DNA from 3 places in the Nonomuraea sp. NPDC049419 genome. Region 1 is predicted to be linked to each of the others. Evidence: riboswitches for the same ligand, from Rfam matches in the RefSeq annotation. Region 1 holds a riboswitch; each other region holds the start of a gene.
What was found. A riboswitch is a leader RNA that binds a small molecule or an ion and turns the genes downstream of it on or off. The one in region 1 is predicted to bind cyclic di-AMP.

Region 2: it holds a riboswitch for cyclic di-AMP, as region 1 does, so the genes downstream of both, AB0K12_RS18690 (C40 family peptidase) here and AB0K12_RS40425 (CHAP domain-containing protein) in region 1, are expected to answer to the same signal.
Region 3: it holds a riboswitch for cyclic di-AMP, as region 1 does, so the genes downstream of both, AB0K12_RS15905 (C40 family peptidase) here and AB0K12_RS40425 (CHAP domain-containing protein) in region 1, are expected to answer to the same signal.

Annotation. Positions count from the first base shown of each region.
Region 1 covers NZ_JBFAQB010000022.1:17,557-24,271, forward strand. The annotation lists gene AB0K12_RS40420 (ABC transporter ATP-binding protein) at 1-1,374, shown strand, start outside; gene AB0K12_RS40425 (CHAP domain-containing protein) at 1,441-2,139, opposite strand; cyclic di-AMP (ydaO/yuaA leader) riboswitch at 2,152-2,288, opposite strand; gene AB0K12_RS40430 (Gfo/Idh/MocA family oxidoreductase) at 2,406-3,359, opposite strand; gene AB0K12_RS40435 (aldo/keto reductase) at 3,442-4,257, opposite strand; gene AB0K12_RS40440 (hypothetical protein) at 4,351-5,295, shown strand; gene AB0K12_RS40445 (DUF6716 putative glycosyltransferase) at 5,292-6,458, shown strand; gene AB0K12_RS40450 (polysialyltransferase family glycosyltransferase) at 6,442-6,715, opposite strand, start outside.
Region 2 covers NZ_JBFAQB010000005.1:303,954-310,668, reverse strand. The annotation lists gene serA (phosphoglycerate dehydrogenase) at 1-1,338, shown strand, start outside; gene AB0K12_RS18690 (C40 family peptidase) at 1,830-2,441, opposite strand; cyclic di-AMP (ydaO/yuaA leader) riboswitch at 2,493-2,632, opposite strand; gene AB0K12_RS18685 (3-isopropylmalate dehydrogenase) at 2,732-3,778, shown strand; gene AB0K12_RS18680 (branched-chain amino acid aminotransferase) at 4,022-5,119, shown strand; gene AB0K12_RS18675 (aldo/keto reductase) at 5,134-6,117, opposite strand; gene AB0K12_RS18670 (thioredoxin domain-containing protein) at 6,256-6,715, shown strand, end outside.
Region 3 covers NZ_JBFAQB010000004.1:395,262-401,976, forward strand. The annotation lists gene lysX (bifunctional lysylphosphatidylglycerol synthetase/lysine--tRNA ligase LysX) at 1-1,350, shown strand, start outside; gene AB0K12_RS15900 (LuxR C-terminal-related transcriptional regulator) at 1,969-2,181, shown strand; gene AB0K12_RS15905 (C40 family peptidase) at 2,328-3,257, opposite strand; cyclic di-AMP (ydaO/yuaA leader) riboswitch at 3,380-3,531, opposite strand; gene AB0K12_RS15910 (amino-acid N-acetyltransferase) at 3,809-4,378, shown strand; gene AB0K12_RS15915 (RDD family protein) at 4,464-5,876, shown strand; gene AB0K12_RS15920 (RDD family protein) at 5,989-6,477, shown strand.

The DNA.
Region 1 (6,715 bases):
AGGGAGCTGTACTTCGCGGTGTGGGCGCTGGCGCTGGTGGCCGAGCAGGTCCTGCAGATCGGGCTCGGTGTGGCGCTGCTCGCCGCCGTGCATCCGCTGCTCCCGCTCCTGCTGGGCGCCACCGTGCTGCCCTCACTCCTGCTGCGCGGCCGCGCCGCCGCCCGCATCGACGCCGCCACGACCCGCACCGCCGAGACCGCCCGCCTGGAGCTGAGCCTGTCGGAGACGGCCACGTCCGCAGGGGACGCCAAGGACCTGCGGCTCGGCGGCGCGGGAGACGTCCTGGACGCGATGGCGGGACGGCACTGGGACGCGGTGTCGGCCGCGCTCGGGCGGGCGCGGCTGCGGGCGGGCCTGCTGACGTTCGCAGGCTCGGCCACGTTCCTCGCGGGATACGTCGCCGCGCTCGCCCACGCCGCCTGGCTGGCCGGCCGGGGTCAGGCGACGGCGGGTGACGTGGTGCTGGTGGCCACGGTCGGCGTGCAGTTCGTCACCCAGGCCGCCCGCCTCGCCTTCCACCTCGGCTCCGCCGCCGCGGGCCGGCACGCCGCCACCCGCCTCGCCTGGCTCCGCGCCTACGCGGCCGCCCGTCATCAGGATCGAGGCGCCGCAGCGCCGCCGCCGGTGCTGCGCAGCGGCATCACGCTGGCCGGGCTCTCCTTCACCTACCCGGGGACGTCCCGCGAGGTGCTCCACGACCTCGACCTGCACCTGCCCGCGGGGGCCACGGTCGCGCTCGTCGGCACGCACGGGTCGGGCAAGACGACGCTGGTGAAGCTGCTGTGCGGGCTGCATCGGCCGTCGCGCGGCACGATCCTGGTGGACGGCCGTCCGCTCGGCGACCTCGCGCAGGACGCGTGGCAGGCCAGGGTCGGCGCGGTCTTCCAGGATCACGCTCGCTTCGAGCTGGCGGCCGGCGAGACGGTCGGCGTGGGGGATCTGCCGAAGCTGCACGACCCCGCGGCCGTGGCGGGGGCGCTGGAACGAGCCGACGCAGGCCAGGTGGTCGCCGGGCTGCCTCAGGGGCTGGAGACAGAGCTGGGGGAGACGTTCGAGCACGGCGTACGGCTCTCCGGCGGGCAGTGGCAGCGGCTGGCCCTGGCCCGCGGGTCGATGCGGACGGAGCCGTTGCTGCTGGTGCTGGACGAGCCGACCGCCGCGCTGGACGCACCGGCCGAGAGCGCGGTCTTCGCCCGCTACGCCGAGGCGGCCAAGAGCCATCCGGGAGCCGTCACGTTGCTGATCACCCACCGCTTCCCCACAGTGCGGATGGCGGATCTGATCGTCGTGCTCGACCGAGGCCGGATCGTGCAGTGCGGCAGCCACGACCAGCTCAGCGAGACACCGGGGCCGTACGCCGACCTCCTGACATGACGAACGCGCGCCCCCGGGAAGGGGCGCGCGTTCCGCTGTCACGAAGAGAGACGCGACGGGGGAGGGTCAGCCGGCGTACTCGGGGTAGCCGTAGCCGACGACCTGCGACTTCGGCCGGACCCGCTCTTCGACCTTGCCGTTGCCGGTGTTGCCCTCGATGGTGGAGATGGTGCCGTCGTGGTTGTCCTTGACGACGAAGCCCACATGCTGGATGTCGCTCAGGGACTTGCCGCCCTTCCAGGAGAAGAACACCACGGCACCCGGCTTGGCCTCGTGGCCGAAGCGCTTGTTGGCGGCGAACCACTTGGCGTGGGCGACGGTCCAGGCGTCCCAGCCGACCTGCGGGCGGGCGCCGGTGTGCTCACCGACCCAGGAGACGAACATCGAGCACCAGGCGGCGTTCAGGTAAGCAGCGCGGCTGCCGCCGTCACGGGCGACGGTCTCGGCGGCACGCTGGGAGTTGGCGTACCACTGCTGGAACTTGGTCCCGCCGCCGCTGGCGTTCTCGGAGACGCCCACCTGCGCTCTGGCGACGGCCAGGACCTGGTCGGCGGTGGCGGTGATCTTGGTTTCGTCACGCTCGCTCGCCTTGTGGGCGGCGAGCGCGGTGGCCGGGTGCTTCGCGGCGGTGGCCGCGGCGACGGCGGTGGAGGTGTCGGCGTGGGCCGCGGCGGGGACGCCGAAGGCCGAGGCCAGGACGCCGGCGCCGAGGACGGCGCGGGCGATGGTGCTCTTCGAGACAGCGGTAAGACGATGCTTGGCCATCGAGGGGGTTACTCCTTGCTTCCATGCCGCTTACCGGGTTAGCTGACGGGTTCGGGCGTGGAAGCTGCCCTACGGCACCGAAGTGCCGATTCACCCCAAAGGACATGGGTCCCCGGTTCCGCACGTGGCGGATTCAGCGGTCACAGGACGATCCTGTGATGTGTCGTGCGATGGTCTGACATAGCCGGACAAACCGGACGTATGCCTCAAGATGCCCCATAAGGTAATACATGAGGCAAGAGGATTACAAATCCATAAAAGTAAAGTCAGCCGAGCTGACTGCGCGCCTTGGCCAGAAGCCCCATCATGGCAAGGGATTCGTCAAGCGGCATGATCGAGGATTCGGTCCTGCCTTCGGCCGTGGCGGCGCGGACTTCGCGGAGCTCTCCGGCGTAACCGTTGTCGGCCGGGTCGAGCACGTGCTCTTCCGGCTCCATCGCCGGCCCGGAGAGGACGATCCGCTGCGGTGCCCAGAACGGCGCCTGGATGTCCGCCCGCATCTGAGTACCTACAACACTGGCCCCGTTCGGGTAATTCCCGAGCAATGAGGTGGCCACGAGAGCGTGCCGCCCGCCGGGGTAACGCAAGACGCCGGCCGCCTCCGCGTCAACGCCGTTCGGGGCCAGGGAGCCGGTGATGTGCAGGTCGGTGGGCATGCCCAGGATGAGCTGGGCCAGCCCGAACGGGTAGATCCCGAGGTCCAGCAGCGCCCCGCCGCCCAGCTCTGGCGCCCACAGGCGGTGCGCCGGGTCGTACGGATGGGCGAAGCCGAAGCTCGCCTGCACCGACCGGATCTCCCCGAAGCGGGGATCCTCCTTGATGCGCCTGATGAGCGGGTTGAACCGCATCCACATGGCCTCCATCAGGAAGACCCCGGCCTCGCGGGCCAGCCGCACCATCTTCTCGGCGTCGTCCACGGTCGCGGCCAGCGGCTTCTCGCACAGCACCGCCTTGCCCGCCGCGATGGCGGCCTCGGCGACCTGAAGGTGCTGGGCGTGCGGGGTGGCCACGTAGATCGCGTCCACCGCCGGGTCGGCGCACAGCTCCTCGTAGGACCCGTACGCCGACTCGGCGCCCAAAGCCGACGCCAGGGCCTGCGCCCTGGCCGGGTTCCTGCTTCCTACGGCGGCCACCCGCATGCCCGGCTCCGCCACGATCGCCGCACCCACGGTACGGGCGATGCCGCCGGTGGCGGCTATTCCCCAAGTGAAATCTCGCACGCCGGCGATCGTATACGGAAGGCAAATATGGGCTTATGTCGGTGGTGCCGGAAATATCAGGAATGTCGTTTTGTCACATCCGTCACTCGAACGAGTCGGGGTCGGGCCCGAGCCGCTGCCCCCGGCTGAGCGCCCCGATGGCCGCGAGGTCCTCGGCGTCGAGGATGAAGTCGAAGACGTCGATGTTCTCGGCGATCCGCGCCGGCGTCACCGACTTCGGGATCACCACGTTCCCGAGCTGCAGGTGCCAGCGCAGCACGATCTGCGCCGGCGTCTTGCAGTGCTTGTCGGCCAGCACCCGCAGCGCCGGGTCGTCGAGCAGCCCCCTGCCCTGCCCCAGCGGGCTCCACGCCTCGGTGAGGATGCCGTTGGCCTCGTGGAACTCGCGCATCTGCCGCTGCTGGAAATAGGGGTGGAGCTCGATCTGGTTGATGGCGGGGACGAGGTCGGCCTCGTCCATGAGCCTGGTGAGCGTCTGGACGGTGAAGTTGGAGACGCCGATGGCCTTGGCCCTGCCGTCCCGGTAGATCTTCTCCATGGCCTTCCACGCCTGCACGTACTTGTCCTGCCCCGGCATCGGCCAGTGGATGAGATAGAGATCGACGTAGTCGAGGCCGAGCCGGGCCAGCGACTCATCGAAGGCGGCCTCGGCGCGGGCGTGCTCGCCGTTGGCCAGCTTGGTCGTGACGAACACCTTCTCCCTGGGCAGCCCGCTGTTGCGCACCGCGCGGCCCACGCCCTCCTCGTTGCCGTAGGCGGCGGCCGTGTCGATGTGCCGGTAGCCGGCCTTGAACGCGGTCGTGACCGCCTGCTCGGCCTCCTCGGCAGGGACCTGCCAGACGCCATAACCGAGCTGCGGGATCTGCACGCCGTCCGTGTTGAGCATGAGCGAGTTCATACCCTCCATTGTTCACGCCGCGTTCCTGGCGGCTTAAGCCGGGCGGGCTAGCTTGAAGCGGTCGTGAACGGCCCATCACCCGGGAGGGCAGGAGTGGTCGAACAGGCGTCGGCCTGGGTGGAGTCACCGCTCCAGATGCTGTGCGCCGTCGAGGCACACCACGCCGGGCTCCTCGGCCCGGCCACGGCCGTCGTGCCGCGCGCCGGCCTGCGCCCGCTCAAGGCCACCCGGCGCGAGCTGCGCTCGATGGCGCTGCCCGGCGGGCTGGAGCTGGCCGAGCCGCGCGAGCGCATGCCGCGCCGCGCGCTGGCGGTGGGTGACGCCTTCTCGGGACGGGTGCAGCTGCGCTGGCTGCTGTCCAGGCCGGGACGCGTCGTCGTGGTGGACGACGGGCTGGCCACGCTGCGGCTGCTCGAACTGCTGGCAGCCGGGCCGTACCGGCCGCTGCTGCGGGCCCGCGCCGAAGGGGGACGGCTGCGTGCCGCCCTGGGCCTGGCCGCCGCGCTGCGGCTGCGCCTGAGCGAGGTGTCGGTCTTCACCGCCCTGCCCGTGGACGACCGGCTTGCCGAAGCCGTACGGGAAGCCGGCGTGCATCTCGTCCGCCACGACTTCGCCTGGCTGCGCGCGCAGCCGCCCAGCTCCGAAGGCCCCGCCGAGCGTACGGTCGTGCTCGGCACCTCGCTCGTCCGCAACGGCCTCGTGCGCCGCGACCACTACCTGCGCTGGCTGACCGACCTGGCCGCGCGCGAGCCGCTCGCCTACTACCCGCACCGCCGCGAGGACCCCGTGGACGTCGCGCTGATCCGGGAGCGTCCCGGCATCACCGTCCACGACGGCGGCGTGCCGGCCGAGCTGACGCTGCGCGGCCTCGACGCGGGCCAGCGCGTGCTCAGCCTGCCCTCGACCGCGATCACGTCGCTGCGCGTGCTGCTCGGCTCGCGCGGCGTCGCCGTCGAGCCCGTGGACGTACCCGATGACTGGTGGACCAGCAGGGCGGCGCCCGCCCTGCGCTCGCATTTGACAGGAGTTCCCGGGTGAGAGTGCTGGCCGTCGCCGACTCCGACTCGTATCTGAAATGGGCGGCCTGCCTGCTCGGCGACCTGCCTTCGGGGTGCGTGACCGACCTGGTCGTGGTGCGCACGCCGATCGCGCCCTCGCCCGAGCAGATCGCCGCCGCCGTGGGGGAGCGGGCCGTGCCACCGGTGCTGTCGGCGCGGTCGCTGCGGCGGCTGGCCGAGCGCACCAGGCCCGACGCGATCCTGGTGGCCTGTACGGGCCCGGTGGTGGACGTGCTGGTCGCCGAGGTGCTCGACGGCCTGCGGCCCCGGCCCGTCTTCGTCTCCGGGCTGCCCGGCATCTCCGTGCCCGCCACGGAGAAGGCGTGGACGTTCCGCAGCGGCTGCGACCTGTTCGTGGTGCACAGCGAGCGCGAGGTGGCCGAGTTCACCGCGATCGCCGGCCGGCTCGGCGGCGGTGGCGCGGTGGGCCTGGCCAGGCTGCCGTTCCTGCGGCCCCAGCGGGGCGCCGGCGGCGGCGACCGGGTGGTGTTCGCCACCCAGGCCAAGGTGCCGCGCGAGCGGCGGCAGCGCGAGCAGATCCTGCTGTCGCTGGCCGCGCTCGCGGCCGACCGGCCTGATCTGGAGGTCGTGGTCAAGCTGCGCGCCCTCGACGGCGAGCGGCAGACGCACAACGAGCGGCTGCCGTACCAGCGGCTCTGGCGCGAGATGGGGGAGCCTGGGCGGCTGACGTTCGTGGCCGGGTCGATGCGGGAGCAGCTGGAGCGGGCGGCCGGGTTCGTCACGGTCAGCTCGACGGCCGCGCTTGAGGCCATCGCGATGGGGGTGCCGTCGCTGGTGCTGCGGGACTTCGGGGTGAGCGCCGAGATGATCAACCTGGTGTTCGAAGGCAGCGACCTGCTGGGCACGCTGGACGAGCTGGCCGAAGGCGGCTTCCGTACGGCCTCGCCCGCGTGGTGCGCGGCCAACTACTTCCACCCCGCCGAGCGCGACGACTGGGCCGGGCGGCTGGCCGCTCTCGTGGAGGCGGGGCCTGGCACGCCCGCGCGGTCGCTGCTCGACGGGCCCGAGCACGCGGCGGCGCGGCGCCGGGCGAGGCTCCGCGTGGAGGTGCCGCCCAAGATGCTGCGGGTGGGATACCGCGCCAAGCGCCGCGTGCGCCGCTACCTCAGAGCGCTGACCTGATCTTCCTGCGGATGCGGGTGAGCGTGCCGGGCCGGGCCGCCGCGGGCGGCGGTTCGGCCAGGCCGAGGGCCTCCAGGCGGCGGCGCTTGAAGTAGCGCGGGTCGAACGCGACGCCCTCCGGACGCAGCCCGGGGTAGGCGTCGGCCTGCATGCAGTAGCCCACCGCACGCACCAGCGCCGGCAGGTCCGTCTCCGGCGGCTGCTCGACGCCGCCGTCCGCCGACAGGCGCGGCAGCAGCGCGTCCACGATGGTGGCG
Region 2 (6,715 bases), on a different contig from region 1:
ACCAAGGCCGGCGTCATGGTCGTCAACGCTCCGACCTCCAACATCACCAGCGCCGCCGAGCAGACCATCGCGCTCATCCTGGCCAGCGCGCGCAACACGGCCCAGGCCCACGCCGCGCTGAAGAACGGTGAGTGGAAGCGCTCGAAGTACACCGGTGTCGAGCTCGACGAGAAGGTCGTCGGCATCCTCGGCCTCGGCAAGATCGGCCAGCTCGTGGCCCAGCGGCTGGCGCCGTTCGGGGTCGAGCTGATCGCCTACGACCCCTACCTGCCGCCGGCCCGCGCCGCGCAGATGGGCGTCCGGCTGGTCAGCCTCGACGAGGTGCTCAAGCAGGCCGACTTCATCACCGTCCACCTGCCCAAGTCCAAGGAGACCGTCGGGCTCATCGGCGACCGTGAGCTGCACCAGGTCAAGCCCAGCGTGCGGATCGTCAACGTCGCGCGCGGCGGCATCGTCGACGAGGGCGCCCTCTACGCGGCGATCAAGGAGGGCCGGGTCGCGGGAGCCGGCCTGGACGTCTTCGCCAAGGAGCCGTGCACCGACAGCCCGCTGTTCGAGCTCGACCAGGTCGTCGTCACGCCCCACCTCGGCGCCTCCACCCACGAGGCTCAGGAGAAGGCCGGCACCCAGGTCGCGCGCAGCGTGAAGCTGGCGCTGGCGGGCGAGTTCGTGCCCGACGCGGTCAACGTCCAGGGCGGCGCGGTGGCCGAGGACGTCAAGCCGGGCCTGCCGCTGGCCGAGAAGCTGGGCCGGGTCTTCACCGCGCTGGCCGGCGAGGTGGCCACCAAGCTCGACGTCGAGGTGCGCGGCGAGATCGCCGCCCAGGACGTGCGGGTGATCGAGCTGGCCGCGCTCAAGGGCGTCTTCGCCGACGTGGTCGAGGAGCAGGTCACCTACGTCAACGCGCCGCTGCTGGCCAAGGACCGCGGCATCGCGGTCGAGCTGGTCACCAGCTCCGAGAGCCCCGACTGGCGCAACCTGGTGACCGTGCGCGGCGTGCTGGCCGACGGCCGCACGGTCTCGGTGTCGGGCACGCTGTCCGGGCCGCGCCAGATCACCAAGATCGTCGAGGTCAACGGCTTCGAGATGGAGATCGAGCCGACGGCCCACCTGTGCTTCTACACCTACACCGACCGCCCCGGCGTCGTCGGCGTGGTCGGCCGGCTGCTCGGCGAGCACGGCATCAACATCGCCTCGATGCAGGTGGCCCGTGACGTCAAGGGCGGCAAGGCGCTCATCGCGCTGACCGTCGACTCGGCGATCCCGGCCGAGGTGGTCGAGCAGATCGGCGCCGAGATCGGCGCCGAGAGCGGCCGCTCGGTCGACCTGGAGGACTGACCCTCTGACCTGCGCAGGGCCGTCACCCGTTTCGGGTGGCGGCCCTTTTCTGTCTCAGCATGCGAGATAGTAGGACATCCAAGCACTGTCCTCGGGTACTGTAGCCGGTGATGCGCCAGGTTCTCGTACTCATTACCTGCCGCGGCGGGGCCTGTTAGGGCAGGTCGACGACCCGCCGCGGTGAGCGGCGTATGCGTCGGCCGTCAAGTCCCTTCGTCCGGTCCGTGACCCGGACCACGAGATTCAGGCCCGGTCGGGCTCGCGACCGGAGTCCGGCTTCCCCCTTTCTCAGGAACACGTCCGCGAAGCGAGATGAGCCACATGTACGAGATGTATGCCTTCAACCGTGCCGAGGACCAAGAGGACGAGGCGGCCGAGGCCGTCCAGATGGCCCTCGACCGGCGTGACAACGGCGGAGCCCCCCAGAGCAGGTGAGCCCAGAACGGCCCCGCGCTCGCTCGCACGGGGCCGCTCGTCCGGGTGGTGTCAGGTCAGAGGGTCGCGGTCAGCATCGACGGAGCGGGGTCATCGCGCCGTTTCTGCAGCTCGCGCCACTGGCGGACGCCCTCGCGGTCGGGCCTGACCGCTCCGACGAACGCCTGCCGGCGCCAGTCGGAGAGCTTCTCCTCCTTCACCACGTCGCCCGAGTGCGGCGCGTGCACCATGTAGCCGGGCTTGGAGATCATGCCCACGTGACCGAGTCCGCTGAAGAAGACCAGGTCACCGGGCTTGAGATGGTTCCAGCTGATTTTCCGGGAGAACGCGTTGTACTGCTCGGCGGCGGTGCGCGGCAGGTGGACCCCCGCCTTCTGGTACGCCCTGAGCATGAGCCCGGAGCAGTCGTACCCGCTGCGGCTGGTGCCGCCCCACACGTACGGGATGCCGCGCTGGTGCATCGCGAACCTGAGGGCGGTCTTCCAGGCCGGCTTGGGCGCGCGCTTCTGCTGGATGCGCTTGACCTCGGGACCGGTCAGGGTGATCGAGCCGGCCGCGTTCGTTTCGGGGCCGGATTTCGTGTCGGGGTCGGAGTTCGTGTCGGGGGAGTGGCGGCTTTCACCGGGGCCGGCGGGCGTCGGCGCGGCGGAGGCCGGAGGGGGGCACACGATGAGCCCGGCGGCGACACCCGCCAGGGCGATGGCGATGCGAGACAGGGGTCTGTCCTTCCATGCGGCCGGCCGGGTTAGCTGACGGGCTCGGGCCTGGAAGACAGCCCTACGGCGAAGCCGATTCGCCCCTGGGGGAGGTGGGTCCCCGGCTCCACGCACCTGCTGCGTGGATTAGGCCTGACGGACTCTAACGAATCGGTCAAAAGGTCGCAATACATGCAAAATCGGACGTCCGGAAAATGAGATGATGTGTTCGTCAGTCGAGACGAGCCGGTAAGGTACCGCCCATGGAGTCGCGTAACATCCGCCTGGCTGTCATCCCCGGTGACGGCATCGGCACCGAGGTCGTCGCAGAAGGGCTCAAGGTCCTGGAGGCCGTGGGCACCAAGATCGAGCCCACCCACTACGACCTGGGCGCCGCGCGCTATCACCGCACCGGCGAGACGTTGCCCGACTCGGTGCTCCACGAGCTGCGCGGCTACGACGCCATCCTGCTCGGCGCCGTCGGAGACCCCAGCGTGCCGCCCGGCGTCCTGGAGCGCGACCTGCTGCTGCGGCTGCGGTTCGAGTTCGATCACTACGTCAACCTGCGCCCGGTCAAGCTGTTCCCCGGCGTGCGCACCCCGCTGGCCGACACCCCGCCCGAGAAGATCGACATGATCGTCGTCCGCGAGGGCACCGAGGGCCTCTACGCCGGCACCGGCGGCGCCATGCGGCGCGGCACCCCGCACGAGATCGCCACGCAGGAGTCGCTCAACACCGCACACGGCGTCGAGCGCGTGGTCCGCTACGCCTTCGAGAAAGCTCAGTCGCGCCCGCGCAAGAAGCTCACGCTCGTCCACAAGACGAACGTCCTCACCTTCGCGGGCGACCTGTGGCAGCGCACCGTCAACCGGGTCGCCGCCGACTACCCCGAGATCGCCGTCGACTACTCCCACATCGACGCGGCCTCGATGTTCTTCGTCACCCAGCCCGAGCGCTTCGACGTGGTGGTCACCGACAACCTCTTCGGCGACATCATCACCGACCTCGGCGCCGCCATCGCGGGCGGCATCGGCCTGGCCGCCAGCGGCAACATCAACCCCGACGGCGCCGCGCCCAGCATGTTCGAGCCGGTCCACGGCAGCGCGCCCGACATCGCGGGCCAGGGCAAGGCCGACCCGACCGCGACCATCCTCTCCGTCGCCATGCTCCTCGACCACCTCGGCCTGAGCGCCGAGGCGGCCAGGGTGGAGCAGGCCGTCGCCGACGACATCGCGGCGCGCGTCGCGGGCTCCGCCCCGCGCGGCACGCGGCAGATCGGCGACGACATCACCGCGCGAGTATCCGGCTAGGACCGCCTAGCCCGATCACGAGCGCCCGGCGGCCCTGAGCGGACTGCCGGGCGCTTTTTCGTGTTCCTGTACGGAGAAATGGGGGCTATATCCCCCGTTGACCCCTTGCCATCCCATATAGCGAGACAATAGGAAGTACGGACTGCCTCCCGGCGCGGCCGCCCCTCGCGGCAGTCGCAGAACCGCAGACAGCGGGCAGCTTCCGGTAGTTTTCGGTAGATCGCAGAGAGAAGGACCGACGTCATGACCATCGCTCAGAAGCTCAGCTTCGACGTGCAGCTATCCGACCATGCTCGCACCGCGGCCGAGCGGGAGCAGGTACTGGCGACCCCCGGGTTCGGGCAGGTCTTCACCGATCACATGATCTCGATCGACTTCACCGAGGGTAAGGGCTGGCACGACGCGCGCCTCGAGGCGTACGGGCCGCTCGTCCTCGACCCGGCCACCGCGGTCTTCCACTACGCCCAGGAGCTCTTCGAGGGGCTCAAGGCGTACCGGCAGGCCAACGGCTCGATCGTGACGTTCCGCCCCTACGCCAACGCCGCCCGCTTCAACCGCTCCGCCCAGCGCATGGCCATGCCGGAGCTGCCCGAGGAGACGTTCGTCGAGTCGCTGGAGCTGCTCGTCAGCACCGACAAGGAGTACGTGCCCACCACCGAGGGGCACAGCCTCTACCTGCGGCCCTTCATGATCGCCACGCAGGCGGGGCTCGGGGTCAACTACCCGTCGAAGACGTACCGGTACATGGTGATCGCCTCTCCGGCGGCCTCCTACTTCACCGGCGGCATCAAGCCCGTCTCCGTCTGGCTGTCCACCGAGTACACGCGGGCCGCGCCCGGCGGCACCGGCTTCGCCAAGTGCGGCGGCAACTACGCCGCGGCCTTCGTGGCGCAGCGGCAGGCCGTCGAGAACGGCTGCGACCAGGTCGTCTGGCTCGACGCGCACGAGCACCGCTACGTCGAGGAGATGGGCGGGATGAACCTGTTCTTCGTCCTCGGCGGCAAGCTCGTCACCCCGGCGCTCACCGGCACGCTGCTGCCCGGCATCACCCGCGACTCCATCCTGGAGCTGGCCGGCGACCTCGGCCTGGAGACCGAGGAGCGGCTGATCAGCGTGGACGAGTGGCAGGCCGGCTGCGAGAGCGGCGAGCTGACCGAGGTGTTCGCGTGCGGCACCGCGGCCGTGGTGACGCCGGTCGGCACGGTCAAGGGCGCCGACCGCTCGTGGACGGTCGGCGACGGCACGCCCGGCCCGGTCACGATGCGGGTGCGCGAGGAACTGGTCGGCATCCAGTACGGCGCCCGCCCCGACACCCACAACTGGGTCCACAAGATCGCCTGACGCCGGCGGGAACGTCAGGTGTCGAGGTTGGCCAGGTAGGCGGCGTTGCCGCGCTCGCCGGCCACCGTGCCGGGCGGCACCAGCGCCTCGAGCCGCCGTACCGTCTCCTCGTCGAGGGTGACGTCGGCGGCCGCGGCGTTGGCCCGCGCGTTCTCGGCCCGGCGCGTCCCCGGGATCGGCACCGCGCCGCGGTGCACGAGCCAGGCCAGCGCGAGCTGCGCCACCGGCAGCCCCACCTCGCCGGCCAGGCCCGCCACGGCGTCGGCCAGTTCCACGTTGCGGTCCAGGTTGCCCTCCTGGAAGCGCGGGTTGCCCCGGCGCCAGTCGCCCTCCTCCAGCGACCCCCTGCCCCTGATCGTGCCGCCGAGCAGGCCGCGCCCGAGCGGGCTGTAGGCCACGAACCCGACGCCCAGCTCGTCGCAGGCCGGGCGCACGTCCTGCTCCGGGTAGCGGTGGAACAGCGAGTACTCGGTCTGCAGGGCGGTCACCGGGTGGACGGCGCAGGCCCGCCGCAGCGTCGCCGCCGACACCTCCGACAGGCCGACGTACCGGATGTCCCCGGCCTGGACCAGCTCGGCCAGCGCGCCCATCGTCTCCTCGACGGGCGTCGTGGGGTCGAGTCTGTGCAGGTAGTAGAGGTCCACCCGGTCCGTACGCAGGCGGTCGAGGCTGGCCTCCAGGGCCCTGCGGAGGTACTCGGGCCGGCCCATGCCCGGCACCAGCCTGCCCTGATCGTCGGAGTTCCCGCCGAACTTCGTCGCCAGCACCACCTCGTCCCTGTGGCCCCGCAGCACCCGCCCGATCAGGGTCTCGCTGTGCCCGGCGCCGTAGATGTCGGCGGTGTCGACGAACGTGACGCCCGCGTCCAGCGCCGCCAGGAGCGCCTGCGTCGCCTCCGGCTCGCTCACGTCGCCGTACACCCTGGGCGCCAGCGTCATCGCGCCGAACCCCAGGGCCGAGACCGTCGGGCCCTCGCGGCCCAGTGTCACGTATCGCATGGCTGATCCCCCTTCATCCCCCGCAGATTCATCCCCCGCAGGCGAACCTGCCCGGCGCGCCGGGGCCGTACGCGCGTGACGGCCGTTGTCTCCGCTTCCGATAGGGTCTGCGCGATCGACAAAGGTGAGAGTGGGCTCATGAAGAAGCGGTTGATGGCGGTCGTGGCGGCCTTCGCGGCGATCGCCGTACTCGGGGTGCTGGCGTTCTCCCAGCCCGGCGCGTCGTCCGACGGGGTGCAGCTGAGCAGGCAGGCGGACGGCTCGATGATCCTGGCCGACCTGGGCAGCGACGCTCCGGTGCTCGACGTGTTCGAGGACTTCGACTGTCCGGTGTGCAAGGACATGCACACCAAGGTCGACGCGACGGTCCAGCGCCTGGCCAGGGAGGGCAAGGTGAAGGTCGTCTTCCACACCGTCACGATCTTCCGGGACGAGCCCATGCGCTCCAACTCGGTCCGCGCCGCCGCGGCCGCGCGCTGCGTACCGGAGGAGAACTGGCTGGCCTTCAGGGACGCCGTGTACGCCATGCAGCCCGCCCCGCACGGCGTGGCCTCGGGCTTCACGGTCGAGGAGCTGTCGGCGGCGGCCAGGAAGGCCG
Region 3 (6,715 bases), on a different contig from region 1:
CAGGGCCTGGAGCCCGACACCTCGACCGGCGACAGGGTCGCGGTCGCGGGGCGCGTCATGCTCAACCGCGTGGGCGGCAAGCTCTGCTTCGCCACCCTCCGCGACGGAGGCGGCGACCTGCAGGTGATGATCTCCCTCGACAAGGTGGGCGAGGAGTCGCTGGCGAGCTGGAAGCGCGACGTCGACCTCGGCGACCACGTCGGTGTGAGCGGCGAGGTCATCACCTCGCGGCGCGGCGAGCTGTCCATCCTGGCCGACAGCTGGCAGATCACCGCCAAGTGCCTGCGCCCGCTGCCGGAGAAGCACATCGGCCTCACCGACCCCGAGGCGCGGGTGCGCCAGCGCTACGTCGACCTCATCGTCAACGACGAGGCCAGGAAGATGGCCCGGGTCCGCAGCGCCACCGTGCGCGCGGTGCGCGACTTCTGGCACGAGGAGGGCTACCTCGAGGTCGAGACGCCGATGTTGCAGCCGATCCACGGCGGCGCTGCGGCCAGGCCGTTCAAGACCCACATCAACGCCTATGACATGGAGCTCTACCTTCGCATCGCGATCGAGCTCTATCTCAAGCGGCTCGTGGTGGGCGGCATCGAGAAGGTCTTCGAGATCAACCGGAACTTCCGCAACGAAGGCGCCGACTCGACCCACAACCCTGAGTTCACGATGCTCGAGGCATACGGCACCTACCTCGACTACAACGACATGGCCGACCTGACCCAGCGCATGTACCAGAAGGCCGTGGTGGCCGCGCTCGACACCACGGTGGTCGTGCACGACGGGCAGGAGATCGACCTCGGCATCGCCGAGTGGCCGCGCATCACGCTCTACGGCGCGGTCTCCCAGGCCGTGGGCGAGGAGATCACCACCTCCACCACCCTTGAGGAACTGCGCAAGCTGGCCGACCGCCGCGAGGTCCACTGGGACCCGAAGTGGGGCTCGGGCAAGCTCGTGCAGGAGCTGTTCGAGGCGCTGGTCGAGCACACGCTCGTGCAGCCGACGTTCGTCATGGACTACCCGCTGGAGACCTCGCCGCTGACCCGCCAGCACCGCGACAACCCGCTGCTGACCGAGAAGTGGGACCTCATCGGGTTCGGCACCGAGCTCGGCACCGCCTACTCCGAGCTGATCGACCCGATCGAGCAGCGGCGCCGGCTGGTCGAGCAGTCGCTGCTGGCCGCCGGCGGCGACCTGGAGGCCATGCAGCTCGACGAGGACTTCCTGCAGGCGCTCGAATACGCCATGCCGCCGACCGGGGGCATGGGCGCCGGCATCGACCGGATGATCATGGCGTTCACCGGCAAGAACATCCGCGAGACCATCCTGTTCCCGCTGGTCAAGCCCAGCCACTGAGCCCAGTCATTGAGCCCAGTCACTGAGCCCAGCCATTGGGCACGGTCGCTGAGCACGGTCGCTGAGCACGGTCAAGGCGGCGCTGCCCTGAGGGCGGCGCCGCCGTTTCGCGTGCGCGGTCAGGGCACTTCTGGACGCCTGCGCCGAACCGCATTCTGGTCGGCCCGCTTTCCGACATCTGATCGTCTGTAAGCACCCGGTCAAGTTCGCAGGACCGCAGGCGGGTCGGGCGCGCAGGTGCGGGCGGCTCTGCCGCATGGCCAGGGGCGGCCGTCGCGAGCCGGCCGGCGACGAGGCCGCACCGCCCTGGAACACCTCGCCGACCGGCCGTTCCGTCGTGCTGCCCGTACGCCGGGCGGGCGGCTGCAAATGGGTGCGAAGAGAAAGATCGAAAGGCGTTCGGCGCCGATTTCCGCGTTGCGCGGGCCCGCTATTTGGCGGCGTTCTGTAGTGCTTTATCGCCAGGGCGTCACATATTTCGGATCATGTCAATAGTGCTGGTCAAGCCACACGGTTGTCATGCTTGACGACCTTTCCAGGATGCGTTTACGGTCTGCGAGGAGCAACCTGGGTCCGGTCGAGAGGCCCACGTTCTGCTGTTGGGGGGGAGGGCTCCCGATGGAAGTGCTCACTGAAGGTGTTGAACTCAGCCATGCGGACCTCGCATTGCTGTCGGAGCTGGCGAAAGGGGTCACGGTCGACCGGGTGGGCAGACGGCTGGACATCAGCGGCCGTACCGTACGCCGGAGACTGCGGGGCATCTGCGACCGCATCGGCGTCGCCACGGCGATCGAGGCCGTGGCCTGGGCGGCCCGCCGCCAGCTGATCTGATCACGGCGACGGGCTCGTGTGGGGCGGGCCCCGCGGACCTCTGGAGGGCCTTCTGCGGTCCTCGCAGGGCGGCTCCTAACGGTGCGGGCTCATTCAGAGCGGCTCGGTCGGGGCGGCTCGGTCGGAACGGGCTCGGTCGGGGCGGCTCAGTCGGCGATGCGCACCGCGCCGGCGAAGGGCCGCCGCTCGATCGAGGCGATGCGGACGACGTCGCCGGTCCGCGGGGCGTGCACCATCATGCCGCCGCCGAGGTAGATGCCCACGTGGTGCAGGTCGCTGTAGAAGAAGACCAGGTCGCCTGGGCGCAGCTCGGAGCGGTCGATGTGGCGGCCCGCCGTCCACTGGCTGCCGGTGTAGTGCGGCAGCGAGATGCCGACCTGCTGGTACGCGGCCATGACGAGGCCGCTGCAGTCGTAGGAGTTGGGGCCTTCGGCGCCCCACACGTATGGCTTGAGCTGCTGCGTGAGCGCCCACCTGGCGGCCTGGGCGGCCTTGCCGCTGCCCACGATGGGCAGGTTGACGCGCTGGGCCCGGGTGCCCGGCCGGCCTGCTTCGCCGAGCGCCCGCCTGAAGAGGTTGCTCTCGACCTTGGTGACCAGTTTGGTGATCTTGTCGCGCTTGTTGTCGAGGTCGGAGATGAGTTTCTCGACCTCCTTGATGCGGGTGGCGGCGCCCGCCTTGGCCCGTTCGGCGGCCTCCCTGGCCTTGGTGACCTGGTTGACGGCCTCGCCCTGCTGCTGCTGCAGCACGTACGTGGTGGCGGCGCGGTCGAGGAACTCGTCGGGGTCGTCGGAGGTGGCGAAGGCGAGGGCGCGGCTGAGGCCGCCGGTGATGTAGGCGTTCTCGGCCAGTGCGGCGGCCTTGGCGCGCTTGGCGGCGAGGTCGGCCTCGCTGGTGGCCAGGGTCTTCTTCGCGGCGTCAGCGGCCCTCTTGGCGCTCTTGAGCTTCTCCCGCTGGCTGTTGTACTCCTCGGCCAGCGTCTCGATCTCGGTGTGCATCTTCTCGACCTGCTTGGCCAGGTCTTGGAGCGAGGGCTTGGGGTCGGCGGACGCGGAGCCGACGGGGGCGGCGACCAAAAAGGTGGCCAGTGTGACACTTATTACACCGAGCAGACGCGACCGCCGGGAGGCGTGTTGCGGAGGGCGGGCGTGCTTGCCCGCGGTCGTCCTCTCACGCGTGCGCGTGCGCTTCACCAACCAGCTCCTCTCGTCGACGCCTGCCGGGTTAGCTGACGGGTTCGGGCCGGAGCAGCCCTACCGGACATTGCGGATTCACCCCGATGGTGGCGCTGGGGGGCGTCACCGGCGGTTCCCCGGCTCCTCCTCGCGGAGGATTAGGCGTGTCGCCCGCGCGCGACACGCGGGGAACATCGTCGCTGGACACTAATGCACTCCGGGTTCGTGCTCAACCAGAACTGCCGACTCTGTAGAGGTTTCACAACCGAAGAGTCACAAGGTGATCTCGTGCCTGGCCGTACGAAACGCAACTTATGACGGATTTGCCGCCTGATCTGGCGACTCGCGGGCCTGCTCAGAGCGCGTGCTCGGATGAGCACGAGTTGTAACAGCATGGGCCGAGACGTGGGAGTTAGGGCCGAGCCGTAATGACATCTGTACCCTGGAGGGCCATGGAGCAGGTGGCCGAACTGACAGCAGCCGAGACCGCGGTGGTGGTCCGGCGCGCCCGCACGCCCGACGTGCGGGGCATCAGGAGGCTCGTGGACACCTACGCGGGGGCGGGCCCGCGGCTCCTGAAGAAGGCCACCGTCACCCTGTACGAGGACGTACAGGAGTTCTGGGTGGCCGAACGGGGCGGGCAGGTCGTCGGTTGCGGTGCGCTCCACGTGCTCTGGGAGGACCTCGCCGAGGTCCGCACCGTGGCCGTGGATCCGCAGTGCCGTGGCATGGGCGTCGGCCATCGGATCGTCTCGGCGCTGATACAGCAGGCGAATGATCTAGGTCTGCGGCGTGTGTTCTGTCTGACTTTTGAGGTCGACTTCTTCGCAAGACTGGGCTTTCGCCGGATTCAGGGCACGCCGGTCTCGCCCGAGGTGTACGCCGAACTGCTGGCCTCGTACGACGAGGGTGTCGCGGAGTTCCTCGACCTGGAACACGTCAAACCGAACACCCTTGGCAACACCCGCATGCTGCTGCATCTGACATCGGGTGACGCGGACCTTGACCAGATGGAAAGGTGATTGTTGATACCTATGTCGATACGTTGGGCAGCACAGGCATGTGTCCTGACACGTGCCACATGCGCACTCGAAGCGAGGTGACACGGTGAGCACCGGACAGCCGCCGTATCCACAGGACGAATCCGGCGAGAATTCTGCACCCGGCACCCCTTACGGGCAGCAGAACGCGGGCCGCCACCCCGGCGAGCCCGACCCGGACGTCACTGTGGTCGGCTACCGGGCGGACGACGCCTACGGGCAGCAGCCCCAGTACGGACAGCAACAACAACAACAGTACGGCTATGGCCAGCAGCAACCCCAGTACGGCCAGCAGCCGCCCTCATACGGCCAGCAACCCCAGTACGGCCAGCAGGGCTACGGCCAGCAGCAGCAGTCGCAGCCCGGTTACGGGCAGCAGGGCTACCCCCAGCAGGGCTACGACCCCCAGCAGCAGCAGCAGGGCTACGACCCCCAGCAGCAGCAGGGCTACGACCCCCAGCAGCAGGGCTACGGACAGCAGCAGCAGTCCCAGCCGGGCTACGGCCAGCAGCCCCAGTACGGACAGCAGCCCCCGTCGCAGCCCGGCTACGGCCAGCAGCAGGGCTATGACCCCCAGCAGGGCTATGGCCAGCAGCAGCAGGGTTACGGCCAGCAGCCGCCGTCCCAGCCCGGCTACGGCCAGCAGCAGGGCTACGGCCAGCAGCAGGGCTACGGCCAGCAGCCCCCGTCCGGCCAGCAGGGTTACGGTCAGCAGCAGCAGTCGCAGCCGGGCTACGGCCAGCAGGGCTACGACGCCCAGCAGGCATACGGGCAGCAGCAGGGTTACGGCCAGCAGCAGCAGTCGCAGCCCGGCTACGGGCAGCAGGCCTACGGCCAGCAGGGCTACGACCCCCAGCAGCAGTACGGCCAGCAGCCCGGCTACGGGCAGCCCCAGCCGTACGGTCAGGGCGGCTACGGCCAGCAGCCCGGCTACGGGCAGCCCTACGGCAAGCCGGTCGGCGTCCAGCCGCCCGGTGCGCCCGCGCCGCTCGCCGAGTGGTGGCAGCGCCTGCTCGCCAGGTTCCTCGACGGCGTCATCTTCGGCATCGTCATGTACGTGGTGCAGCTCCTGCTGGCGCCGCTGTACCCCTCCTACAGCTCGATCACGGGCCTCACGAGCGGGATCACCTTCGGGATCCTGTACTACGTGGTCGTCTCGATCGTCGTCACCATCGTCTATCTGCTCTACGACTTCCTGCTGACGAAGATGAAGGGCCAGACCGTCGGCAAGATGGCGCTGGGCATCAAGGTCGTCCAGGTCGGCGGGCAGCTGCAGCCCGACGGCGTGCCGACCGACGTCGCACTCAAGCGCGCCCTGCTGACGGTGGGCGGCTACATCTTCTACTGGGTGCCGATCCTGGGCCCGATGATCGCGGGGCTCATCTACGCGCTCAACGGCGCGTCGCAGCTCTGGGACAAGCCGCTGCACCAGACGTTCGGCGACAAGTTCGGCAAGACCGTGGTCGTCAAGGTCAGGTAGCCCTTCAGGGCGACACAAGGGCCGGCTCTGCGCCGGCCCTTGTGTTATGTCCGCGTCCCCCGGTGAAAATGGTCAGAGTCCCCGTGCGCCGCGAACACGTGAGGTGGGAGATATGGCCGGGACACCGCCAGGACCGCAGGCCCGCCCCGCTGAATGGTGGGAACGCCTGGCCGCCCGCTTCATTGAAGCGCTCGTCTTCGGGGTCTTCTATTACATTCTGTTCATTGCGCTGTGGGGCTTCTTGCGGACTGTCGGGATGTCGGAGGTGTTCGGTGGCCGGCTGCCCGGTGTGATCGGATGGGCGGTGGCCGGGTTCGCTTATGCCGGTTACGACTGGTGGGCTCATTCACGGCGCGGGCGCACGTTCGGTAAGGCGATCATGCGGATTCGCCTGGCGCCGGACGACCGGCCGCCCCGTACGCTGCTGAAACGGTCGCTGGTCTATCCGGCCCCGCTGATGCTCATGGGCATTCCGGTGGTCAATCTGGTGGCCGGAATGCTGCTCTTCGGCGTGGGGCTGCTCATCCTCATGGACAAGCCGCTGGAGCGGGGGCCGCACGACAGGGTGGCGGGAACGCGGGTGGTAAAAGATCTTCGGTGAGACCGGCGTACCTGGGGCGATGTCTTTTCGTAAAATTTTCGGTTGATCCGGTAAGGAGCCTGGAGAGACTGGCATTAGGCTATGGGGCGTCCGGGTTGCCGGATGATGGCGCCCCTGCGACACGCAGGGCAGCTGTGTGCCGCTATGGTCTGGTACGGGTGGTCATCGCCCGCGCGTCATGAGGAGCCGGGCTCCCGTGGCGACGCGCCGAGCGCTTTAAGCGCCCCCGAAACCCCGC